DNA from 2 places in the Cellulomonas sp. P4_B5_2 genome. Region 2 is predicted to be linked to the other one. Evidence: predicted binding sites of a transcription regulator. Region 2 holds the regulator's gene; the other holds the start of a gene.
The links. Region 2 encodes Rex, which represses fermentation and respiration genes when NADH is low (regulators of the CRP and FNR family bind a similar motif). Its sites were predicted from a motif close to CTTGTGAANNNNTTCACAAG; they were not measured.
Positions count from the first base shown of each region.

Region 1: AC1DUQ_RS05505 (geranylgeranyl reductase family protein) is a predicted target of Rex. The motif match lies at 1,277-1,296, and genes of this name have one in related genera.

Region 1 is NZ_JBFUHU010000052.1:4,046-7,438, forward strand. Features, by position in the region: gene AC1DUQ_RS05495 (signal peptidase I) at 1-456, shown strand, start outside; gene AC1DUQ_RS05500 (hypothetical protein) at 453-1,082, shown strand; gene AC1DUQ_RS05505 (geranylgeranyl reductase family protein) at 1,323-2,573, shown strand; gene AC1DUQ_RS05510 (NADH-quinone oxidoreductase subunit A) at 2,608-2,970, shown strand; gene AC1DUQ_RS05515 (NuoB/complex I 20 kDa subunit family protein) at 2,998-3,393, shown strand, end outside.
Region 2 is NZ_JBFUHU010000092.1:20,427-23,819, reverse strand. Features, by position in the region: gene AC1DUQ_RS08575 (histidine phosphatase family protein) at 1-102, opposite strand, end outside; gene AC1DUQ_RS08570 (MarR family winged helix-turn-helix transcriptional regulator) at 151-648, opposite strand; partial or broken gene AC1DUQ_RS08565 (YceI family protein) at 755-1,195, shown strand; gene AC1DUQ_RS08560 (redox-sensing transcriptional repressor Rex) at 1,241-1,927, opposite strand; gene AC1DUQ_RS08555 (glutaredoxin family protein) at 1,976-2,245, opposite strand; gene AC1DUQ_RS08550 (HAD family hydrolase) at 2,318-3,181, shown strand; gene AC1DUQ_RS08545 (GNAT family N-acetyltransferase) at 3,178-3,393, shown strand, end outside.

The DNA.
Region 1 (3,393 bases), on a different contig from region 2:
GGCAGCATGGCGCCTGCGATCCCGCCGGGTTCCCTCGTCGTGGTGCGTCCCGTGCCCTTCGAGGGCATCGCGATGGGTGACGTCGTGACGTACCAGCTCCGGTCGGGCGAGCCGACGGTCGTCACGCACCGGGTGGTGGGTGTCGGTACCCGCGGCGACGGTGAGACCGTCCTCACGCTGCGGGGCGACGCGAACCCGGCTCCCGACACCGAACCCGTCACGGACGTCCAGGTGCGCGGCGTCGTGGCCTACGACCTGCCGTACCTCGGCTACGTGAACCTGTGGGTCGGTGTGAACCGGCCCGGTTGGCTGCTCAGGACCGCGGCCGGCCTGCTCATCGGCTACGGCGTCGTGCTCCTGCTGGGCGGGCTGCGGGACAAGCTCCGCGCACGGCCGGACGACCCGGCGCGCGCCGACGAGGGCGACGCTGCACGGATCGAGCGCGGCACCTCGTGACCGGGCGCGTCGGTCGCAGCCTGACCGTGATCGGCGCGGTGCTCGTCACCGTCGGCGCGATGGCGATGCCGGCCCAGGCGGCGGAGCAGCTGGAGCTCTCCTCCGACGGCACGCACTGGTCGGGGTCCCTGCCCGACGAGGTGTTCGACGTCCCGCAGTTCGCGGTGCCCGGCGACGTGATCACGTCGGAGCTCTGGGTGCGCAACAGCTCCGAGCTCCCGACCCGGGTCCAGCTCACCGTCGCGGACGACCTCGGCTCGGCACCGGGCCGCCTCGCAGGGGAGCTCAGCCTCGCGATCGACGGCACCCCCGCGGTGGGCGGGGAGCTGTGGGTAGGTCCTGCGCTGCCGGCGGGCGCCGCGGTGCGCATCTCGCTCGTCGTGACCGTCAGCACGTCGGCGCGGGGCGCCGTCCGGCTCGACACGACCTCGGTGCTCTCGACCGTGTCCTTGGTGCAGACCGGGCCCGGGACCGTGGCGGCTCCCGGGGGCGCGCGACCCCCGAGCGGGAACCTGGCGCGGACGGGCCTCGACGCAGCGCGTGCACTCGCCGCGGCCACGGGCGCGGTCGGGCTCGGTGTCCTGCTGACCGCCGCCGGTCGTCGTCGGCACCCCACGCACGACTGACGCCTCGGGACCCGCGCGCGCCGGCCTCTGTCCGGCTGGGCGGCGCGGGTGAACAATGGTCGTCGCCTGCCCTCTTCGGCGGATTCTTCATGGGGTCGACCAGCAGTTCACAGCGAGTTCGACACCCTCGTCCGCGAGGTTAGGAAAGCCTTCGCAGACAGCCCTTGGGGCGCTGGTTACACTCGCCGGAGCAGTGCGTGAACAACGTCACAAGTGGGGTCCCCAGTGGTTGATGCAGCGATGGATGACGCGGACGTCATCGTCGTCGGCGCGGGCCCAGCGGGGTCAGCCGCCGCGTTCCACTGCGCCTCCGCGGGCCTGGACGTGCTGCTCCTGGAGAAGTCGGAGTTCCCCCGGGACAAGGTGTGCGGGGACGGCCTGACGCCCCGCGCGGTCGCCGAGCTGGTGCGGATGGGGCTGCCCATCCGCGAGCAGGACGGCTGGATCCGCAACGTGGGGCTGCGCGTGATCGGCGGCGGCCACCGCCTCGAGCTGGCGTGGCCCGAGCTGTCCAGCTACCCCTCGTACGGGCTCGCCAAGTCCCGGATGTCCCTGGACCACACGCTGGCCGACCACGCGCGGTCCGCGGGCGCCAAGCTGCAGGAGCGCACCAACGTCACCGGACCGGTGCGCGACGAGCGCTCGGGACGGGTCGTCGGGGTGCACGCCAAGGTCGACGGCGAGACGGTCACGTACCGCGCGCCGGTCGTCATCGCCGCCGACGGGGTCTCCGCCCGGCTGGCGACCGGGATGGGCCTGGAGAAGCGCATGAACCGCCCCATGGGCGTCGCGGTCCGCACCTACTTCCAGACACCGCGGCACGACGACCCGTGGATGGAGAGCCACCTCGAGCTCCGCGACGACGACGGCAACCTGATGCCCGGGTACGGCTGGATCTTCTCGCTCGGCGACGGCACCGCGAACGTCGGGCTCGGCTCGGTGGCCTCCACGGCGGCGCCGACGAAGGTCGACTACAAGAAGCTGTTCGCCACCTGGATGCGGCACGTGCCCGCCGAGTGGGAGTTCACCCCGGACAACCAGGTGGGGCCGGTCAAGGGTGCGGCCCTGCCCATGGGGTTCAACCGGGGACCGCTCTACGGCAACGGCCTCCTGCTCGCGGGCGACTCCGCGGGGATGATCAGCCCGTTCAACGGCGAGGGCATCGCGTACGGCCTGCAGGCCGGCCGGGTCGCGGCCGACGCCATCTCCCAGGGCCTCGCCCGCGGCACCGCCGCCGGTCGGGAGCGCGCGTTCGCCACGTACCAGGGCAGGATGAAGGACGACCTCGGTGGCTACTACACGCTCGGCCGGGTGTTCGTCCGGCTGATCGAGCACCCCGAGGTGATGCGGGTGTGCACGCGGTACGGTCTGCCGCGGCCGCTCGTCATGAAGTTCGTGCTCAAGCTCCTCTCCGACTGCTACGAGCCCAAGGGCGGTGACCTGGTGGACCGGGTGATCGCCGGCCTGGCGCGGATCGCCCCGGCCGCATGAGGCCGCCGACCACAAAGAAGTGGAGTGACGCACGATGAACAACCCGTACGTCCCGCTGCTCTTCCTCATGGGCATCGCCGCCGTGCTCGCCCTCGGTGGCGTGGGCGCGAGCGTGATCCTGGGACCCAAGCGGTACAACCGCGCCAAGCTCGAGGCGTACGAGTGCGGCATCGAGCCCACCCCGCACGCCATCGGCGGCGGCCGCTTCCCGATCAAGTACTACCTGGTCGCGATGACGTTCATCGTCTTCGACATCGAGGTGGTCTTCCTCTACCCGTGGGCCGTGAGCTTCGCGGACCTGGCCCTGTTCGGGCTGGTCGCGATGATCGGCTTCCTCGTGCTCATCACGGTCCCGTTCGTCTACGAGTGGAAGCGCGGCGGGTTCGAGTGGGACTGATCGCTGCTGTTCCCCAGGAGGTTTGAGATGGGCATCGAAGAGGCACCGTCGGGGTTCCTGCTCACGACGGTCGAGGACCTCGTGGGGTACTTCCGCAAGGCGTCGCTCTGGCCGGTCACGTTCGGGCTGGCGTGCTGCGCCATCGAGATGATGGCCGCCGGCGCCAGCCGGTTCGACATCTCGCGGTTCGGCATGGAGGTGTTCCGCGCATCCCCGCGACAGGCGGACCTCATGATCGTCGCCGGTCGCGTGAGCCAGAAGATGGCGCCCGTGGTGCGTCAGGTCTACGACCAGATGTCCGAGCCGAAGTGGGTGCTCTCCATGGGCGTCTGCGCCAGCTCCGGTGGCATGTTCAACAACTACGCGATCGTGCAGGGCGTCGACCACATCATCCCGGTCGACATCTACCTGCCCGGCTGCCCG
Region 2 (3,393 bases):
GCCGCGCTCCGAGAGCCGGTAGCCGGGCAGCCGTCCGTAGAGCACGCCGCGGGGGTTGTGCACCTCGCCGTGCCGCATCAGGTGGATCGTGGTCGCGACCATGGGCTCAGTGTCGCAAAGACTCCTGTGCGGCACGGCCACGGGGCGGGGTCACTCGACGTGACACGCGCCACCCGTGAGGTGCAGGCGGACCGTCTCCATGGCGTCGCCGAGCGCGGCGAACTGCTCGGGCGTGAGCACGTCGACGAGGTGGTCCCGCACCGACTGGACGTGGCTCGGCGCGGAGGCGACCAGGACCTGCCAGCCCTTCTCCGTCATGGTGCAGTTCACGCCGCGCGCGTCCTCGATGCAGGGCAGACGCTCGACCAGCCCCTGCTCCTCCATGCGCCGGATGGTGTGGGTCAGCCGGCTGCGCGAGTGCGCGAGGTTGTCGGCGAGCTGCGCCATGCGCAGGGTCCGGTCGGAGGTCTCCGACAGCCGGACCAGCACCTCGTACTCGTGCGTGGACAGCCCGGTGTCGCGCTCCAGCTCGTGCTCGAGCGCCGCGAACAGCCGCGCGGTGCCGCCACGGAACGCGCGCCAGTGGGTCTGCTGCTCGGCCGTCAGCCACTCGACCGTCCGCGTGGTGGCCGGTGTGTCAGTGGTCACGACGGGGCCTCCGTTCCTGGGCATGGGGTTGCGCCCTCCCCCAGAGTGTAGTACAACTTTGAACTAACAGTTTGGTTGACAGTTCAACAACCACGGAGGACACCCCATGAGCACCACCGCCACCGCCATCCCGACCGGCCTCACCACCGGCACCTGGGCCGTCGACGCCTCGCACACCGAGGCCGCGTTCACCGTCCGGCACGCCGGCATCTCCAAGGTCCGCGGCACCGTCGCGGTCACCGAGGGCACGGTCGTCGTCGGCGACGACCTGGCGAGCACGTCGGTCTCCGTCACGCTGGACCCGTCGACCGTCACCACGGGCGACGCCAACCGCGACGGCCACCTCAAGAGCGGCGACTTCTTCGACGTCGAGAAGTTCGGCCAGTGGACGTTCGTCTCCACCGAGGTCCGCGAGGCCGGCAAGAACTACGTCATCGCCGGTGACCTCACCATCCACGGCGTCACGCAGCGCGTCGAGCTCGAGACCGAGTTCAACGGCACCGCGGTGGACCCGTTCGGCAACACCCGCGCCGGGTTCGAGGCCTCCGTCACGATCTCGCCGGGTCCCTCACGGACCCGGCCGTTCGCATGCTCACGCACCCGTCCCGGCGCGACGCCGGTCGTGGAACGCGAGGATCTGCAGCTCGGAGGCCACGTCCACGGCCCGCAGGTCCACGGTCGGCGGCACGCGCAGGGCTCGCGGCGCGAACGTGAGGATGCCGACGACGCCGGCCGCGACGAGCGCGTCGCACACGTCCTGCGCGACCGCCGCCGGGGTGGCGATGATGCCGATGGTCACGTCGGACCCGCTCACCACCGCGGCCAGCTCCTCGGGCGGCTGCACCACGAGCCCCGCCACGGTGGTCCCGACCACCTTGGGGTCGGCGTCGACCAGCCCCACCACCGCGAACCCGCGCTCGGCGAACACCGAGTAGCTGGCCAGCGCGTGCCCCAGGTTGCCGATGCCGACGATGACGACCCTGCGCTGCGTGGTCAGGCCGAGGACCACCGCGATCTGCTCGGAGAGGTGCACGACGCCGTACCCGACCCCGCGGCGCCCGTACGACCCGAGGAACGACAGGTCCTTGCGCAGCTGCGCCGGGGTGACCCCCGCTCCGGCGGCCAGCTCCTCCGAGGACGTGGTGACCACGCCGTCCGCGGCGAGCCCGCGCAGAGCCTGCAGGTACCCGGGCAGGCGCGCGACCGTGGCGGGTGGCACGTCACGCGCGCGGGCGCGCCCGCTCGCACCGGGCTCCCCGGCCCTCCGCTGCGTGTCCACATCGACTCCTGCGACGCCCTGTGGACCCGGTCGCCCGGGCCCTGGGGGTCAGGCTAGGGGGCGCGGACCGGCGGCGGTAAGGGTTCGGCGCAGACGTGCCGCATCGATGCGCCAGTACCCCTGCCGGACGCCGTCGACCTCGACCACCGGCACCAGCTCGCCCAGCTCGTCGACCAGGTCCCGGCCGGAGGAGGGGTCGGTGTCGATGTCGACCTCGGACCACTGGTCGCCCGTCTCGGCGCACACCGCGCGCACCACCTCGCGCGCCTCGTCGCACAGATGGCAGCCGGCTCGGCCGTAGAGCACCACACGCGTCATGGCCCCACCGTCTCACGGGGTCGGCGGCTGCCCCGTGCCACCAGCGCGCTCGACCGTCGTTACAGTGACCGGGTGCGTCAGGCGTCCGGGAACACCACCGCCCCCGCTCCCGTGCTGCGGGACCCCGGGGCCGGTCCGGACGGTCCCGGCACCGGTGCCTTCTTCGACGTCGACAACACGATCATCCGCGGGGCCAGCTCGTTCCACCTGGCGGTCGGCCTGTACCGGCGCGGGTTCTTCCGCAAGCGGGACCTCGTCGAGTTCGGGCTGCACCAGTTCCGGTACCTGACGTTCGGGGAGAACAAGCATCAGATCGACGAGGTCCGCAGCCGCGCGCTGTCGATCATGCGCGGCCACTCCGTCGCCGAGGTCACCGCCATCGCGGAGGACATCTACGACGAGGTGCTCTGCCTGCGCATCTACCCCGGCACGCAGCGGCTCCTCGACCAGCACATCGCGGCCGGCCACTCGGTCTGGCTGGTCACGGCGACGCCGGTGGAGATCGGCTCCCTGATCGCGCGGCGGCTCGGCGCGACGGGCGCGCTGGGCACGGTCGCCGAGCACGAGGACGGGTTCTACACCGGCCGGCTGGTCGGAGACATGCTGCACGGCCAGGCCAAGGCCGACGCGGTGCGCGCGCTGGCCGAGCGCGAGGGCATCGACCTGGCGGCGTCGTACGCGTACGGCGACTCGACCAACGACGTCGCGATCCTGTCCGAGGTCGGCTTCCCCTGCGCGATCAACCCCGACCGCCGCCTGCGCCGGTACGCCGCCGAGGTGGGCTGGCCGGTCCGCGAGTTCCGCAACCGCCGCCGCAACGCCCGCCGCGGCACCACCGTCGCCAGCCTGGCCGGCCTCGCGTGGGCCGGAGGGCTCGTCACGCGCGCGCTGCTGCGGTCCTGGCGCGGCACCCACGACGGAGAGGACCTCCTGTGACCACCCTCGAGTCGACGGTCCGCCCGGCCGTCCCCGCGGACCTGGACCACCTGGCCGCCCTGGCCGCGCTCACGTTCCCGCTCGCCTGCCCGCCCGGGTCGACCGCGCAGGACCAGCAGGCGTTCATCGACACCGTGCTCTCCGTGGACCGGTTCGCCCAGTACCTGGACGACCCGTCCCGCGACGTGCTCGTCGCGCAGGACGGTGTCCTG